DNA from 3 places in the Variovorax sp. V116 genome. Region 2 is predicted to be linked to each of the others. Evidence: riboswitches for the same ligand, from Rfam matches in the RefSeq annotation. Region 2 holds a riboswitch; each other region holds the start of a gene.

Region 1 (5,859 bases), on a different replicon from region 2:
AAAGCCGACCTCGGCTGAGTCCGGGGCAGCTGATCGATCGGTGCGCGCTGTCCGGTCCGCGGCGGGCGAAGTAGTGCTGGCCGCGGCTCACCATGTATTGCGCAGCTCGCGAAGCTTGACGAACACGGTCTTCGGATCCGGCTTCTCGGGCAGATCGGGAAAGGCCTCGCGAAGCGCCGCAATGACACTCGGGCTCGACAGGCGCAGGAAGGTGTTGATCTCTTTCTCTTCGCGGAGCGTCGTGACGCGGGCCTTGGCCGGGTCATGCCCTGCCACGCCGGGCAGCAGCGCCTTGGCGGCAGCGTTGTCGGGCTCGCGCGCGAGCGTGAAACGCAGATTGTTTTCGATGTAGTCGTGGCCCGGGTAGACGCGGGTGTCGTCGGGCAGCTTGGCGAGTTGCTCCACGAAGGTGGTGTACATGGATTCCACATTGCCGCCGTTGTGGCAGTTGCCCGCGCCGGCGTTGAACAGCGTGTCGCCGGAGAACAGTGCCGGCCTCTCGGTGTGAGAGCGCAGGCAGATGTGGCACATCGTGTGGCCGGGCGTGTCCATGCATTCGAGCTCGACGGTCTTGCCGACCTTGATCACGTCGCCGGCCTTCACGCCGCGATCCATGCCAGCAATGCGAGAGCCCGAGCGGTGGTGCGCAATCACCTTGGCGCCCGTCGCCGCGACGACGGCCTCATTGCCGCCAGTGTGGTCGTGATGCTCGTGAGTATTGAGGATTTGCGTGATCTGCCAGCCCTTGTCCTTTGCGGCCGCCAGGCATTTCTGGTGGTCCAGGGGATCGATGGCGAGAGCCTCGCCGGTCTCAGGGCAAACAATCAGGTAGTTGTAGTTGCGATAGGCGTTGCCGGTCCAGATGCGTTCGACGATCATGCGTTGCTCCAGTGGTCAGATACGAGTGGCACTAACTTAACTCCGACGGCGTTGATGTGCTTCGTTCGGCGGCTCGGCACGCCCTGAGTACACATCGGGTGGCTGCATCCAGGCTGCTTCTTCCATTGTTCCCGAGCGAACGATCAACTGGTGAATAAAGGATGCGGCGCGTTGAAGAAATCGACACAGCCGATCCTTCATACCACCGCCGACCAGGGCGCTCTGCGCCCTCGTTTGAATTTCCCTTCGGTGCCAGGCCATGGCAACTCGCTAAGCAGATGGCCCACCAACTACTGGCGACACCAATGCTTTGCCTCGTGTCCCATGCTTCAACCCGGTGAACGCGAAATCCACCTCAGGCGCAAGCCCGCTCACGATGCGCGCGATCGACTTGCCCGAGCCGCAGGCGTGCGTCCAGCCCAGTGTGCCGTGGCCGGTGTTCAGATACAGGTTCGGCAGCTTCGTCTTGCCGATCAGCGGCACATTGCTCGGCGTCGCCGGACGCAGGCCGGTCCAGAACTGCGCCTGCGCGGTGTCGCCGGCACCCGGGAAGAGCTCTTCGACCCGCCGCACGATGGCCTCGCAGCGCAGCCGGTTCAGGTCGCGGTCGTAGCCGTTGAACTCGGCCGTGCCGGCGATGCGCAGGCGGTCGCTCCCTTCGCCCCCCGGCGAGGTGTAGCGCGAGAACACGAGCTTGTATTCGTCGTCGGTCAGCGAGACCTGGTGCGCCTTCGAGGCGTCTTTTACCGGCAAGGTCACCGAATAGCCCTTGGCCGGATAGATCGGCAGCCGGATGCCCAGCGGCGCGGCAACGATCGGGCTCAGCGAGCCCATCGCCAGCACGAAGGCATCGCCGCGGATGCGCTGGAAGCGACCTTCGTCGTCAGTGGCTTCGACATGGTCGATGCAGCCGCCCGCTTCACGCAGCGCAGTGATGGTGTGGCTCATGAGGAACTTCACACCCGCCGCCCTCGCCAGTGCGACCAGCTCGCGCGCGAAGCGGTTGGCGTCGCCCGATTCGTCCTCGGCCGTGTAGGTGGCGCCGGCCAGCTTGGGGCGGATGTGGGCCAGCGCGGGCTCGATCCTCACCGCCTCGTCGGCCGAGATCACTTGGCGCTCGCAACCCAGGGCGCGCATCTGCTCGGCCGGCGCGAGGGCCCCGTCGAACTCTTTCTGCGTCGTGTAGAAGTGCAGGATGCCTTGAGTGCGCTGGTCGTATTGGAGGCCGGTGTCGGCGCGCAGCTGCTGCAGCGTGTCGCGGCTGTAGGTGCCCAGGCGCACGATCTGCTCGATGTTGTGGCGCGTGCGCGCCGGGGTGCATTCACGCAGGAATTGAAGGCCCCAGAGCCACTGGCGCATGTCCGCGCGGATGCGAAAGAGCAGCGGCGCATCTTCCTTGCCCAGCCATTGGAGCACCTTGAGCGGTGCGCTGGGGTTGGCCCAGGGTTCGGCATGGCTCACCGAGATCTGCCCGCCGTTGGCAAAGCTGGTTTCGGCCGCCGGCGTGGCCTGCCGGTCGATCACGGTCACTTCGTGGCCGAGTTGCTGGAGGTAGTAAGCCGAGGTCACGCCGAGCAAGCCGGCGCCAAGAACGATCACACGCATTTCGAGAACCCTTGAGGTTGCAGCGCTCGAACGCAAATGGAAACGGAAGCTCGAAAAGAAAGCAACCGGACCATGCGTCCAAGTTGCCGCTCCCCCTGTCCTCGGTACCTGAGAGATTCACCCGCTACGCCCGCAGCGGGTTTGCTCCTTCGGTGCATCACGCTCACATTCCAATGGCGTGATGGCTCTCCAGACGGCTTTGACAATTGATGCAGTACAGGCCCATCGCGTGAGCCGACCTGAGCGTTTATGGGAGTTTGCGCCTTCGGTGGAGCCGCTTCCGCGGCCCGCTCTCCTGCTAAATCGAAGCTTATTAGGATCATCGCTGCCAGTCAACGATTAATTAGGCTTCAGGCCTCAAAATTGCGCTCATAGCGGTGGATCAAATTGGATGGCATTTTTCCCGGATGTGTTGGAATTAATAGAATTTCGAAGCCGTGAGAAGATGAAAACTCCGCCGTCGCATCCGACGACGTCGCAATCATCCAAATTCGAGCGCGCATTTGTCCTATTGCACGGGTTGGGGGCGCGATATCGTTCTGAGCAGTCCGTACACGAAAGTATCTTCATGCGTTTCCTAGCAAAGTGCGTCAACTCCACTGCGATGCGGGAGGCCACATGACACGCAACGCCGCACTGGGCCGCGCTGCCGATCACTTCGACAGTGGCGACTTCGTGCGCGACCTGTCGCGACGAGTCGCCTTCCGCACCGCCAGCCAGGAGGCTGATTCCGGACCGGCGCTGGCCGCCTACCTGCAGGACGAGATCGGCCCTTCATTGGCCAGGCTGGGCTTCAGCTTCAGCATCCACCCCAACCCCGAGCCCGCTTACGGCCCGTTCCTGGTGGCCAGCCGCCATGAAGGCGATGACCTGCCCACGGTGCTGATGTATGGCCACGGCGACGTCATCCGCGGTCAGGACAAGAGTTGGACCTGCGGCCAGGGACCGTGGACGCTGGCGGTGGACGGTGAACGCCTTTATGGACGGGGCACGGCGGACAACAAGGGCCAGCACAGCATCAACATCGCCGCGCTAGCCACCGTTCTGGGGCTGCGCGGGCAGCTGGGCTTCAACATCAAGTGGCTGCTGGAAACCGGCGAAGAGACCGGCTCGCCGGGCTTGGCCGCGTTCTGCTCTGCGCACCAGGAACTGCTGGCCGCCGATGTGCTGATCGCCAGCGACGGCCCGCGCGTAGGCCGAGACCAGCCTACCGTCTTCCTGGGGTCGCGCGGCGTGGCGAACTTCAGCCTGACGCTGAACCTGCGCGGCGGCGGCGGCCACCACAGCGGCAACTGGGGCGGCCTGCTGCGCAACCCCGGCACGGTGCTTGCCAACGCCATTGCCAGCATGGTGGACGCCCATGGCGTGATCCGCGTCGAGGGCCTGCGCCCGCCGCCCATTCCGGCCAACGTACGCGCCGCATTGCAAGGCCTGCGCTTTGGTGGCGACGCCGGCGACCCGGAAGTCGACCCCGGCTGGGGTGAGCCCGGCCTGACTCCGGCCGAACGGGTGATTGCCTGGAACACACTGGAAGTGCTGGCCTACAAGACCGGCAACCCGGACTTCCCGGTCAACGCCATCCCGCCCACAGCACAGGCCTTCATGCACATGCGCTTTGTCGTCGGCACCGACGTGAGCCAGCTGCGCGACGTCGTGCAGCAGCACCTGTCGACGCATGGCTTCGAAGGCATCGAAGTCAGCGAACCCGAAGTCATGCACGCCACCCGGCTGGACCCGGACAACGCCTGGGTGCGCTTCACGCTGGCCAGCATCGAGCAGAGCACCGGCAAGAAGCCCGTGCTGCTGCCCAACCTGGGCGGCAGCCTGCCCAACGATGTGTTTGCCGACATCCTGGGCCTGCCCACCGTGTGGGTGCCGCACAGCTACGCGGCCTGCCAGCAGCACGCACCCGACGAGCACCTGCTGGCACCGGTGGCACGCGAGGCGCTGCAGCTGATGACGGGCCTGTTCTGGGACCTCCCGGCGGCAGCGCCGGCGCTGCCGCGACGCTGAGCGCGCCGAAATCCGCGACTCGCCCAGCATGCGGCGGAATGCTGCCGGATGAAGGCGCAGGAGAGAACTCTGGACCCCGGCAAGACCGGTGAGCGGCCACCGATCGCAAGCCGCTGGCGCAGCCGTGAAGTACGACTATCCGCTTACCTTCTATGGGACAAGTGCCATGAGCATCCGATTGCGCGCGAACATACTGTGACTGCTACGATGCGCGATCTTGTGGCAGGAGATTCCATGATGATGCCGGTTCCAGGTGCGAAGGCCGACACTGCCAAGCCGGCACGGCGACGAGTGAAGGTCGGCTTCATCCTCCTTCCGGGCTTCACGATGTTTTCGTACTCTGCCCTGGTTTATATCTTGAAGCATTGCACCGACCCGGCAGCTGCGGTCGGCGTGGACTTTGAATATGTAGTTCTGGGACAAAAGCCGGCCCAGACAACCTGCGGTGTTCAAGTACCCCCGACAGCGCCCCTGCACGCGGCTCGCGATTGCAACTACGTCTTCGTCATAGGTGGCAAGACTGCAGCTCCGATCGAGGACCGCAGATCGATTCTGGAAGCACTAACGAACGCCGATCGGTATGGCGCGACTCTTGTCGGAACTGGTTCGGGGCTGTTTGTACTGATCGAGGCCGGATTTTTCGATAAATTGCCCTGCGCGACCGATTGGTATCGCGGCGCCGACCGTGATACCCGCTTTGCCGAAGTGCAGCAGATCCCAGGCGTTAACTTGATGGTGAGCGGCAGGCGAGTTAGCTGTGCCGGAGGGCTGGCGGCTCTGGAACTCGGATCATGGCTGCTGGAACGTCATTATTCCGCTATCGGCGCCGAGATTCCGGCGCCGCAGGAGCTTTCGGCCTCCTCTACCGACGCGGAGCAGAATCTTGAAGCAAGAGAAGATCCACGCGATCCGAGAGTACTTCGGGCGCTCAAGATCATCGAGAGAAATCTTGGACAGGAGCCAATGAAGATCGAGTCTCTCGCATCATCCTTGGGGATTTCCAAGCGGCAGATAGAACGGCTTTTCCAGCAGGAAATGAAGCAGCCGGTCCAGCAATATTGCCGACAACTCAGACTCGCTTACGGATATTGGCTTCTTTTGAACAGCCCCAAGTCAATAACCGAGATCGCGACAATCACCGGCTTCTCCGATAGCTCTCACTTCAATCGGTGTTTTCGCACTCAATTTGACATGACTCCCTCACAGGCGCGCCAATCAAAGGTGAGCGTGGATGATGTCATGTCGCCGCAATGGGCTTCACTCTACGAAAGAATTGTCAAGAGCGATCAAGATCTAGACTTATCGAAATCGAGGAAGTCTGTTTACACAAATCTGGCGCACTCGGTGGGTGGTTCTCCAAGC
Region 2 (5,859 bases):
CATACGCATCCGGCTCGACGGCGCCCGCGGCCGCGCGGTGAAGCTCGCCATGGCGCATGGCTGCAGCTTCGCGTCGGAGCCGGCGGGCCTGTTCGGCTGGGTCGACACCGGCGTCGACACCGACGCGCTCACCCAGCGCATGCTCGACCAGGGCTACCTGCTCGCGCCGGGCTCGCTGTTCCATGCGCGGCGGCCGCCGAGCACGATGATGCGGATCAATTTCGCGACCTCGCAGGACGCGGCGTTCTGGAAGGTGTTCAGCAAGGTGCGCGCGGAACTCTGAGGGGACAAAGGGGACGGCGCCGGGGCCCAAAACGGCGGTGCCTTGGAGTAAGCTGGCATCACAAGAAAACCCAACCGGAGACCTCTGCATGAGCAACGCCAGCCAACCCTTCGACTTCAGTCAATTCGTCCCCGGATTCGATTTTCTGAAGAACCTTGCCGGCGGTGGCGCCGGCGGCGCGGCGGGCAGTGCGGTGCCCGGGTTGCCGAGCCTCGCGAGCTGGGTGGCCCCCACGCTGAGCGTGGAAGAGGTCGACAAGCGCATCCAGGAACTCAAGACGGTGCAGTATTGGCTCGAGCAGAACGGCCACGCGCTCAAGGCCACCATCCAGGCGCTCGAAGTGCAAAAGATGACACTTTCGACCTTGCGCGGCATGAACGTGCGGATGGAAGATATCGCCAGCGCGTTCACCAAGCAGGCGGCCGCCGTGGCGCCTGCCGCTGCTCCGGCACCTGCAGCAGCCGCTGCGCCGGCCGAACCGGAAGCCGAGCCCGAGGAAGAAGAAGCCCCGGCACCGGCGAAGAAGGCGCGCAGCAAGCCGGCTTCGGCCGCTGCCGCTTCGGGCGGCAATGGCGCCGCCGGCGTGATCGATCCGATGCAATGGTGGGGCTCGCTGACCGAGCAGTTCCAGCAGATCGCGAGTTCGGCGCTGCAGGATGCGGCCCAGCTCAAGGTGCCGGCGATGGCCCAGCCGGCGGCTAATGCTCCCGCGGCTTCGAAACCCGCGGCCAGGAAGGCGGCAGCGCCCGCCGCCGCCAAGAAGGCATCGGCCGCCGCGCGCAAGCGAACGACCGGCCGCCGCTGACGTCATACACACACATTTTGAAGAGAACGGGTTGGCACGCATCATGAAGCTGTTTCCTTCCGGCCATGCCACCCACCCGCAATGGCGCATGGCAGCCGGCCTCGTGCTGGCCCAGTTGCGCGCGCAGATGGCGCTGCCCGACTACGCGGCGTCGCCCACGCTCGGGCTGCTCTACATCACCGACCACTATGCGGCGGACGCGCAGGACATCCTCGACCACCTGAGTGCCGAACTGCCCGAGGTCACCGACTGGTCGGGCACGGTCGGCATCGGCGTCTCGGCCAACAACGCCGAATATTTCGACGAGCCCGGCCTCAGCCTGATGCTCTGCGCGCTGCCGAGCGACCAGTACCGCGTGTTCTCCGGCGTGGCGCCGCTGGGCAATTCGGAAATGAGCGGCTTCGAGGCCCACACGGCGCTGGTGCACGCGGACCCCGCCACGCCCGACCTGACCGAACTCATCGGCGAGATGGCGGGCCGCACCGACACCGGCTACCTGTTCGGCGGGCTCTCGTCGGGCCGCGGCGGCGCGCTGCAGTTCGCGGTGGGCGGCAACGGCAACATCCGCGGGCACGGCGCCGCGGGCGGCGTGTTCTCGGGTGGCCTGTCGGGCGTGGTGTTCGGCGAGGGCGTGCGGCTGGTGTCGCGAGTCACCCAGGGCTGCCAGCCGCTGCGCTCGGGCGCGGGGCGCGAGCGCGAGATCACCGAAGCCGACGGCAACCTGCTGCTCAAGCTCGATGGCGAACCCGCGCTCGACGTGCTGCTGGCCGACCTGCAGGTGACGCTCGAGCGGCCGCAGGAAGCCATCGACGCCGTGCGCGCCACCCTGGTGGGCCTTGCCGATGCGGGCAGCGACGGCATCCGCCGCACCGGCGACCTGGGCGCCGACGTGCTGGTGCGCCACATCATCGGCCTGGACCCCACGCGCCGCGGCATCGCGATTGCCGACGTGGCGGAGGCCGGCATGCGCCTGACCTTCTGCCGCCGCAATGCGCAGGCCGCGCGCGCCGACCTGATGCGCATCTGCGCGGAAATCCGGGAGGAACTCGAGCCCGAGGAGCAGACGCTGGCCACCGCACGCGCCGTCGCGGCCGGGGAGGCCGAAGCCGCGCCGCATCCGGCGCGCCGCATCGCGGGCGCGGTGTACGTGAGCTGCTCGGGACGCGGCGGGCCGCATTTCGGCGCGCCGGGCGCCGAGCTGCAGATCGTGCGGCATGCGCTGGGCGACGTGCCGCTGGTCGGCTTCTTCGCCGCAGGCGAGATCGCGCGCCACCACCTGTACGGCTACACCGGCGTGCTGACGGTGTTCACCAGCAAGGACTGAGTCTCGCCCTCTAGCATTCAGGCCGGCTGCAGTACGCGCGCTGCCGGCGCAGGCATGCCGGTGAACGCAAAGTCGACCTCGGGCGCGAGTCCGCTCACGATGTGCGCAATCGACTTGCCCGAGCCGCAGGCATGCGTCCAGCCGAGCGTGCCGTGGCCGGTGTTGAGGAACAGGTTCGGCAGTTTCGTCTTGCCGATCAGCGGCACGTTGCTTGGCGTCGCGGGGCGCAGGCCGGTCCAGAACTGGGCCTGCGTGGTGTCGCCGGCACCCGGAAAGAGCTCCTCGACGCGCCGCACGATCGCCTCGCAGCGCACGCGGTTCAGGTCGCGGTCGTAGCCGTTGAGCTCGGCCGTGCCGGCAATGCGCAGGCGGTCGCCGGAAGCCGAGGTGTAGCGCGAGAACACGAGCTTGAACTCGTCGTCGGTCAGCGAGACCTGGTGCGCCCTGGAGGCGTCCTTCACCGGCAGCGTCACCGAGTAGCCCTTGGCCGGATAGATCGGCAGCCGAATGCCCAGCGGCGCGGCAACGATCGGGCTCAGCGAACCCATCGCGAGCACGAAGGCGTCGCCGCGGATGCGCTGGAAGCGGCCTTCGCTGTCGGTGGCTTCGACATGGTCGATGCGGCCGCCGGTCTCGCGCAGCGCGGTCACCGTGTGGCTCATGAGGAACTTCACGCCCGCTGCGGCCGCGCGCTTTGCCAGCTCGCGTGCAAAAAGGTTCGCGTCGCCGGACTCGTCCTCCGCCGTGTAGGTGGCACCCGCCAGCTTCGGGCGGATGTGGGCGAGGGCGGGCTCGATCTTCACGGCTTCGTCGGCTGAGATCACCTGGCGTTCGCAACCCAATGCGCGCATCTGCTCGGCGGGCTGGAGGGCGCCGTCGAACTCCTTCTGCGTCGTGTAGAAGTGCAGGATGCCCTGCGTGCGCTGGTCGTATTGGAGGCCGGCGTCGGCGCGCAGCTGCTGCAGCACCTCGCGGCTGTAGGTGCCCAGGCGCACGATCTGCTCGATGTTGTGCCGGGTGCGCGCCGGCGTGCATTCGCGCAGGAACTGCAGGCCCCAGAGCCACTGGCGCATGTCGGCGCGGATGCGAAAGAGCAGCGGGGCGTCTTCCTTGCCGAGCCATTGCAGCACCTTGAGCGGCGCGCTCGGGTTGGCCCAGGGTTCGGCATGGCTGACGGAGATCTGCCCGCCGTTGGCAAAGCTGGTTTCGGCGGCCGGCGTGGCCTGCCGGTCGATCACGGTCACCTCGTGGCCGAGTTGCTGGAGGTAGTAAGCAGAAGTCACGCCGAGCAGGCCGGCGCCAAGAACGATCACACGCATTTCAAGTACCTTTGAAGATTGGCACTTGAACGGCGAACTTGGTGTGCTACTGATTCAATAGCAAGCAACCGGACGAACGCCGTCCAAGTTGCCGCTCCCCCTGTCCTTGGTACCTGAGAGATTCACCTGTTGCACCCTGCAACGGGTTTGCTCCTTCGGTGCATCACGCGAGGTGATGGCTCTCCAGACGGCTTGTCAGTTGATGCAGTACCTGCCACGCAACTCTTTGAAAGAACTTCAAGGAATCTGTGGGCCGACCTGAGCGTTTATGGGAGTTTGCGCCTTCGGTGGAGTAGTAATAAGTACTACCCTCTCTCCTGCAGTGAAACGATTGTAGGCGGGGACCGCAAAGCCGCCAACCATGAATTTTGACAATTCGGACCAATGGGATAATTGTCATTGATTCGAAACTTCGGGGAGACTCATGATCCTGGTAACCGGCGGCGCGGGCTTCATCGGCGCCAACTTCGTACTCGACTGGCTGGCGCAGAGCGACGAGCCTGTCGTGAACCTCGACAAGCTGACCTATGCCGGCAACCTCGAGACGCTCGCGTCTCTCAAGGGCGACCCGCGGCACATTTTCGTGCAGGGCGATATCGGCGACAGCGCACTGGTCGACCGCCTGCTGGCCGAGCACAAACCGCGCGCCATCGTGAACTTTGCCGCGGAATCGCACGTCGATCGCTCCATTCACGGCCCCGAAGACTTCGTGCAGACCAACGTGCTGGGCACCTTCCGCCTGCTCGAGTCCGTGCGCGGCCACTGGAGCGCGCTGCCGGCCGAGCAGAAAGCCGCCTTCCGCTTCCTGCACGTGTCGACCGACGAGGTCTACGGCTCGCTCTCCAAGACCGACCCCGCCTTCACCGAAGAAAACAAGTACGAGCCCAACAGTCCCTACTCGGCCAGCAAGGCCGCGAGCGACCACCTCGTGCGCGCCTGGCACCACACCTACGGCCTGCCGGTCGTCACCACCAACTGCTCCAACAACTACGGGCCGTTCCACTTCCCCGAGAAGCTCATCCCGCTGATGATCGTCAACGCCCTGGCCGGCAAGCCGCTGCCCGTGTATGGCGACGGCATGCAGGTGCGCGACTGGCTCTACGTGAAGGATCACTGCAGCGCCATCCGCCGCGTGCTCGAAGCCGGCCGGCTCGGCGAGACCTACAACGTCGGCGGCTGGAACGAGAAGCCCAACATCGAGATCGTCAACACCGTCTGCGCGCTGCTCGACGAACTGCGCCCGCGCGCCGACGGCAAGCCTTACAAAGAGCAGATCAGCTACGTCACCGACCGCCCCGGCCACGACCGCCGCTACGCCATCGATGCGCGCAAGCTCGAGCGCGAACTCGGCTGGAAGCCCGCCGAAACCTTCGACAGCGGCATCCGCAAGACCGTCGAGTGGTACCTGGCCCATGGCGAATGGGTGCGCAACGTGCAAAGCGGCGCTTACCGCGAATGGGTCGAGAAGCAATACGACGCCGCCCCCGCGGCCAAGGCTGCGGCATGAAGCTGCTGCTGCTGGGCAAGGGCGGCCAGGTCGGCTGGGAGCTGCAACGCAGCCTCGCGCCGCTGGGCGAGCTGGTTGCGCTCGACTTCGACAGCACAGACTTCAACGCCGACTTCAGCCGCCCCGAGCAACTGGCCGAAACGGTGCTGAAAGTGCGCCCCGACGTCATCGTCAATGCCGCGGCCCACACCGCCGTCGACAAGGCCGAGAGCGAGCCCGAGTTCGCGCGCAAGCTCAACGCCACCTCGCCCGGCGTGGTGGCCGAGGCCGCGCAGCAGATCGGCGCGCTCATGGTGCACTACTCCACCGACTACGTCTTCGACGGCAGCGGCAGCACGCCCTGGAAAGAAGACGACGCCACCGGCCCCCTCAGCGTGTACGGCCGCACCAAGCTCGAAGGCGAGCAACTGGTGGCCAGGCACTGCTCGAAGCACCTGATCTTCCGCACCAGCTGGGTCTATGCCGCGCGCGGCGGCAACTTTGCCAAGACCATGCTGCGCATCGCCAAGGAGCGCGATCGCCTGACCGTCATCAACGACCAGTTCGGCGCGCCCACCGGCGCCGAGCTGCTGGCCGACGTCACGGCGCATGCCATCCGCGCCACGCTGCAGGACCCGGCCA
Region 3 (5,859 bases), 2.5 Mb from region 2:
GAAGGCACCAAGGCCAACCGCGCCCGCGTGGACGAGGACGACGCCAAGGGCGTGGCCGACCTGCGCGCCAAGGGCATGACCGTGATCGAGAACGTCGACAAGGCCAAGTTCGTGGCCGCGCTCGCACCGGTGAATGCGCAGTTCGAGAAGGACTTCGGCAAGGCCAACCTCGACAAGATCCGCGACTACAAGTGAAAGAAAAATTCCTTGGCATCGAGCGCTGGACCACCGGCGCCTCGATGCTTGCCGCCTGCCTGATGCTGGTCATTGCATCGGCCCTGGGCGTGTTCCAGATCGTGACGCGCTTCGTGCTCGAGCAGCCCGCGGAGTGGAGCGAGATCCTGATCCGCGTGAGCCTGATCTGGATGGTGTTCCTGGGCATTCCGATGGCGTTTCGCCAGGGTGCCATGGTGAGCGTGGACGTGCTCTACCGCTGGAGCCCGCCGCGCGTCAAGCGCGTGCTCGACGCCGTGGTGAGCATTGCCGCGCTCATCCTGATGCTGGTCATTCTCTGGTGGGGCTGGGACTACGCGATGCGCGGCCGCGTGCAGTCGATGGCCGGCCTCGAAAGCCTGTCGATGATGTGGTCGTACCTGGCGCTGCCGGTCGGTTCCGTCTTCTGCCTGTTCGGCATCGTTGGGAATTTTCTCGATCCCAAGCGGCTTGAGCTGGAGACTGCGCAATGACGCCCGTGATGGTTGCAACGATGGTGCTGTGTTTTGCACTGTCGGTTTCTGTTGCAGTGTCCATCGGGCTCGCCTCGATCCTGGGCATCCAGGTGGCCAATGCCAACATGCTGATCTCCGTCAAGGAGATGTTCAATTCGATCAACAAGTTTCCGCTGGCGGCCATTCCGTTCTTCATCCTGGCCGGCAACCTGATGGAAACGGGCGGCATCTCGCGGCGGCTGGTCGAGTTTGCCAAGAGCATCGTGGGCGGCGTGCAGGGCGGCCTGCCGATGACCTGCGTGCTCACCTGCATGATCTTTGCGGCGGTGTCGGGCTCGTCGGTGGCCACCACCTTCGCCATTGGCGCGATCCTGATTCCGGCGCTCATCAAGCACGGCTACCCCACCGCCTACGCGGCCGCGCTGCAGGCCACCAGCGCCGAGCTCGGCGTGATCATCCCGCCCTCGATCCCGATGATCCTGTACGGCGTGAGCGCCGAGGTGTCGATCGGCGAGCTGTTCATCGCGGGCTTCGGCCCCGGCATTCTCATCAGCCTGGCGCTCATGCTGTTCGTCTGGGCCTTCTGCAAGTGGAAGGGCTGGGGCAAAAACGACGGCGACGGCCGCATGCCGTTTGGCAAGGCGCTGTGGCAGGCCGGCTGGGCGCTGCTGATGCCCGTCATCATCCTGGGCGGCATCTACGGCGGCATCTTCACGCCGACCGAAGCCTCGGCCGTGGCGGTGTTCTATGCGCTGGTGGTGGGCGTGGTGATCTACCGCGAGATCAAGCCCAAGGACCTGTACGTGATCCTGCGCAAGTCGGTGCTGTCGTCGGCGGTGATCATGTTCATCATCGCCAACGCGGGCCTGTTCGCGTTCCTGATCACGCGCGCGGGGGTGCCCGACGCCATCGGCCACTGGCTGCAGGAAGTGCTGAAGTCGCCCGCGATGTTCCTTCTGGGCGTGAACGCGGCGCTGTTCATCATCGGCATGTTCATCGAGACCAGCGCGGCCATCATCGTGCTCGCGCCCATCCTTGCGCCGGTGGCGGTGCACTTCGGCATCGACCCGGTGCACTTCGGGCTCATCATGGTGGTGAACCTCGCCCTGGGCATGATCACCCCGCCCTTCGGCGTGAACCTGTTCGCGGCCTGCACGGTGGCGCGCATCTCGCTGGACCGGATCGTGAAGTACCTGGTGCCCTTCGTGCTCGTGATCCTGGCCTGCCTGCTGGTGATCACCTACGTGCCGTGGATATCGCTGGCGCTGCGCGACCTGGTGTATGCCAAGTAGCTGAGACGGCGCGAAAAACAAGGAAGAAACGGCAGCCTGTTCGCAGGCTGCTTTTTTTTTGCGCTGCCGGGGCGCTGTAAGGCAAACGTTTCATGAAGATGTCACCGCTTGCAACGATGCTTCAGCCCTCGATCCCCAAAAGCTGTGGCGCCATGTTTCCCACCAAGACCGACAAGGCACGCGACGAACTCCAGGGCCGCCAGCGCACGCTGAGCCAGCGCGAGCGCGCCTTGCTGCTGATGGCAGACGGCCGGCGTTCGCTGACCGATTTCAGCCCGCTGTTCGCCAGCCGCACCGAAGCCGAGCAGGCGATCCAGGCGCTGATGCGCCAGGGCTATCTGCAGGACGCGCAGCCGGTGGCTGCCGCGGCGGCGCAGGCCGCGGCCCAGCCGCCCGCCCCGGTACCCGCGGCCGACCCGATCCAACTCGCCACCGCCGCCGACAACTTCGACGGCAAGCGCTCCCTGGCCACCACGCGCATGTTCCTGTTCGACATCTGCGAGCGCATGTTCGTGCGGCGCGACCCCAAGTTCGCGCTGCAGATGCGCGATGCCCTGCGCGAGGCGCGCGACCGCGGCGCGATGCTGACCATCGCCGCGCTGATGCTCACCGAGGTCGAGAAAACCGCCGGCGCCGAGCGGGCCGAATCGCTGCGCGAGCGCATCGACCGGCTGCTGCCGCCGGCCGAGACCGTGCACTGAGCCGCAGACCGGCCGCCCGCGATCCACTACACTCCCATGGTCAGGAGAGAGCCCCGCCAGCCGGGGCCGCCGAAGGCGCAGGGGTTTCCCGAACGCTCAGGCAAAAGGACTGACACAGCGTTGGCGCATGCCGGCGCTTCCTTGCTGGAGAGAGGCTGTTGCTTGCATCGACGCGATGCGCCGGCCCACCGAAGGAGCAAACCCCGATCGTGGGGCGAATCTCTCAGGTAAAGCGGACAGCAGGGGTGGCCCATGGCTCGCGCCATGGAATTCGTCTGCCCCTTTGGAGTGCCCCGTGGCCGCTTCCTCCGATTCCTCTTCCGCCGAACAACTCCTGAAGACCCCGCTGTACGGCCTGCACGTGGAGCTCGGTGCCCGCATGGTGCCCTTTGCAGGCTATTCGATGCCGGTGCAATACCCCGCCGGCCTCATGGCCGAGCACAGGCACACGCGCAACGCCGCCGGCCTGTTCGACATCTCGCACATGGGCCAGCTGCGCCTGGTCGGACCGGACGCCGCGGCCGCCTTTGAAACCCTGATGCCGGTCGACGTGATCGACCTTGCGCCCGGCAAGCAGCGCTACGGGCTGCTGCTGAACGACGAGGGCGGCATCCTCGACGACCTGATGTTCTTCAACGAAGGCCACGGCTCGATCTTCGTGATCGTCAACGGCGCCTGCAAGGTGGCGGACATCGCCCACATCCAGCAGAAGATCGGCGCACGCTGCGATGTGCAGCCCATGCCCGACCACGCGCTGCTCGCGCTGCAGGGCCCGCAGGCGGCCGCGGTGCTGGCGCGGCTGTCGCCGGGCATCGAGCGCTTCGTGTTCATGACCGGCGGCGCGGTGCAGATCGGCGGCATTCCGGCCTTTGCCACGCGCAGCGGCTACACCGGCGAAGACGGCTTCGAGATCTCGGTGGCCGGCCAGAATGCCGAGGCGCTGGCCCGCCTGCTGCTGGCCCAGCCCGAGGTCGAGCCCATTGGCCTGGGCGCGCGCAATTCGCTGCGGCTGGAAGCGGGGCTGTGCCTCTACGGCAACGACATCGACACCACCACCACGCCGGTCGAGGCCTCGCTCAACTGGGCGATCCAGAAGGTGCGCCGCACCGGCGGCGCGCGCGAAGGCGGCTTTCCGGGCGCGGCCCGGGTGCTGGCCCAGCTCGCCGCCGCCACGGCCGGCGCCGCGGGCCACACCGACCACGACACGCTGAAGCGCAAGCGCGTCGGCCTCGTGGCGCTGGAACGCGTTCCGGTGCGCGACGGCACGGTGCTGCAGTCCTTCGAAGGCAAGGACATCGGCTTTGTCACGAGCGGCCTGCTCGGCCCGACGGCCGACCGCCCGATCGCCATGGGCTACGTGGCCACCGCGTATTCCGAGCCCGGCACGCGCGTGCAGGCCATCGTGCGCGGCAAGCCGGTGCCGATGGAAGTCTCGACGCTGCCTTTCGTGCCGACGCGCTACTACCGCGGCTAGGCGCTGCGCCCCCGATCATCTTTTTTTCCACGAGGAGTTTTCCACCATGAGCATCAAGTACACCAAGGACCACGAATGGGTCTCGGCCGAAGGCAGCGCAGCCACCGTCGGCATCACCGTGCATGCGCAGGACGCGCTCGGCGACGTGGTCTTTGTCGACCTGCCCGAAGTCGGCAAGACCTTTGCCCAGGGCGAGGTGGCCGGTGTCGTCGAATCGGTCAAGGCCGCAGCCGATGTGTTCATGCCCGTGTCGGGCGAGATCACCGAAGTGAACGAAGCCCTGCGCGCCGATCCCTCGCTCGCCAACACCGACCCGCTGGCCGCCGGCTGGTTCTTCAAGGTCAAGCTCAGCGAGCCCGCGCAGCTCGACGCGCTGCTCGACGCGGCCAGCTACGACAAGTTCGCTGCCGAGTCCTGATCCGCCGAGTTCGCAAGCCGCCTTTTCCTCATCCCGAGCCTTCACCGCCATGCCGATTCCCGCCCTTCCCTCTTTGCAACAACTGGAGAACGCCGAAGAGTTTCTCGCCCGCCACATCGGCATCGATGCGGCGGACGAGGCGCGCATGCTGCCGGTGATCGGTTCGGAAACGCGCGCCGAGCTCATCGACGGCATCGTGCCCGCAGCCATCCGCCGCGCCAAGCCGATGCGGCTGCCGGCGCCCGCCACCGAGGCCGATGCACTGGCCGAGCTCAAGGCGATCGCGGCAAAGAACAAGGTCTTCAGGAGCTTCATCGGCCAGGGCTACTACGGCACGCACACGCCGGGCGTCATCCTGCGCAACGTGCTCGAGAACCCCGCCTGGTACACGGCCTACACGCCCTACCAGGCCGAGATTTCGCAGGGCCGCATGGAAGCGCTGCTCAACTTCCAGACCATGGTGTGCGACCTCACGGGCATGGCCATCGCCAATGCCTCGATGCTCGACGAAGCCACGGCGGCAGCCGAGGCGATGACGCTCGCCAAGCGCAGCGTCAAGAGCAAGAGCAACGTGTTCCTGGTGTCGGGCGACTGCCATCCGCAGACCATCGAGGTCATCAAGACGCGCGCCGCGCCGCTGGGCATCGAGGTGAAGGTGAGCACCGTGTCCGAGACGCTGCCGCACCTGATGGTGAGCGGCGAATTCTTCGGCGTGCTCGCGCAGTACCCCGCCACCACCGGCCACGTGCACGACCTGCGTCCGCTCGCGGGCCATGCGCACCAGTGCGACGCCGCCTTCTGCGTGGCCGCCGACCTGCTCGCGCTCACCTTGCTCGCGCCGCCCGGCGAATGGGACGCCGACATCGTCTGCGGCACCACGCAGCGCTTCGGCATGCCGATGTGCAACGGCGGCCCGCACGCGGCCTACCTGGCCTGCCGCGACGAGTTCAAGCGCTCGCTGCCGGGCCGCCTGGTGGGCGTGAGCGTCGACACCCACGGCCAGCCCGCCTACCGCCTTGCGCTGCAGACGCGCGAGCAGCACATCCGCCGCGAGAAGGCCACCTCCAACATCTGCACCGCGCAGGTGTTGCCGGCCGTGGTGGCCAGCATGTACGCCGTGTACCACGGCCCCGACGGCCTCACGCGCATTGCACAGCGCGTGGCTGCGCTCACGGCCATCCTCGCGCAGGGCCTCGCGCAGATGGGCCGCGAGCCGGTCAACGGCACCGCCTTCGATTCGCTGACCATCCGCACCGGCGACGACACGCCCAAGATCATCGAACGCGCCCAGGCCGCGGGCGTCAAC

The links. Region 2 has a riboswitch for glycine ahead of ACAM58_RS03985 (D-amino acid dehydrogenase). Riboswitches for the same ligand answer to the same signal wherever they lie in the genome.
Region 1: it holds a riboswitch for glycine, as region 2 does, so the genes downstream of both, ACAM58_RS29080 (D-amino acid dehydrogenase) here and ACAM58_RS03985 (D-amino acid dehydrogenase) in region 2, are expected to answer to the same signal.
Region 3: it holds a riboswitch for glycine, as region 2 does, so the genes downstream of both, gcvT (glycine cleavage system aminomethyltransferase GcvT) here and ACAM58_RS03985 (D-amino acid dehydrogenase) in region 2, are expected to answer to the same signal.

What each region holds. Positions count from the first base shown of each region.
Region 1 covers NZ_AP028662.1:655,289-661,147, reverse strand. Annotated here, with positions in the region: gene ACAM58_RS29090 (LysR family transcriptional regulator) at 1-18, shown strand, start outside; gene ACAM58_RS29085 (hydroxyacylglutathione hydrolase) at 88-879, opposite strand; gene ACAM58_RS29080 (D-amino acid dehydrogenase) at 1,150-2,484, opposite strand; glycine riboswitch at 2,570-2,687, opposite strand; glycine riboswitch at 2,703-2,792, opposite strand; gene ACAM58_RS29075 (M20 family metallopeptidase) at 3,103-4,497, shown strand; gene ACAM58_RS29070 (GlxA family transcriptional regulator) at 4,732-5,859, shown strand, end outside.
Region 2 covers NZ_AP028661.1:861,098-866,956, forward strand. Annotated here, with positions in the region: gene ACAM58_RS03970 (PLP-dependent aminotransferase family protein) at 1-283, shown strand, start outside; gene ACAM58_RS03975 (PhaM family polyhydroxyalkanoate granule multifunctional regulatory protein) at 372-1,088, shown strand; gene ACAM58_RS03980 (FIST N-terminal domain-containing protein) at 1,132-2,412, shown strand; gene ACAM58_RS03985 (D-amino acid dehydrogenase) at 2,430-3,731, opposite strand; glycine riboswitch at 3,822-3,928, opposite strand; glycine riboswitch at 3,968-4,057, opposite strand; gene rfbB (dTDP-glucose 4,6-dehydratase) at 4,156-5,238, shown strand; gene rfbD (dTDP-4-dehydrorhamnose reductase) at 5,235-5,859, shown strand, end outside.
Region 3 covers NZ_AP028661.1:3,345,954-3,351,812, forward strand. Annotated here, with positions in the region: gene ACAM58_RS15935 (TRAP transporter substrate-binding protein) at 1-195, shown strand, start outside; gene ACAM58_RS15940 (TRAP transporter small permease) at 192-686, shown strand; gene ACAM58_RS15945 (TRAP transporter large permease) at 683-1,960, shown strand; gene ACAM58_RS15950 (hypothetical protein) at 2,113-2,661, shown strand; glycine riboswitch at 2,693-2,783, shown strand; glycine riboswitch at 2,796-2,911, shown strand; gene gcvT (glycine cleavage system aminomethyltransferase GcvT) at 2,957-4,135, shown strand; gene gcvH (glycine cleavage system protein GcvH) at 4,182-4,553, shown strand; gene gcvP (aminomethyl-transferring glycine dehydrogenase) at 4,603-5,859, shown strand, end outside.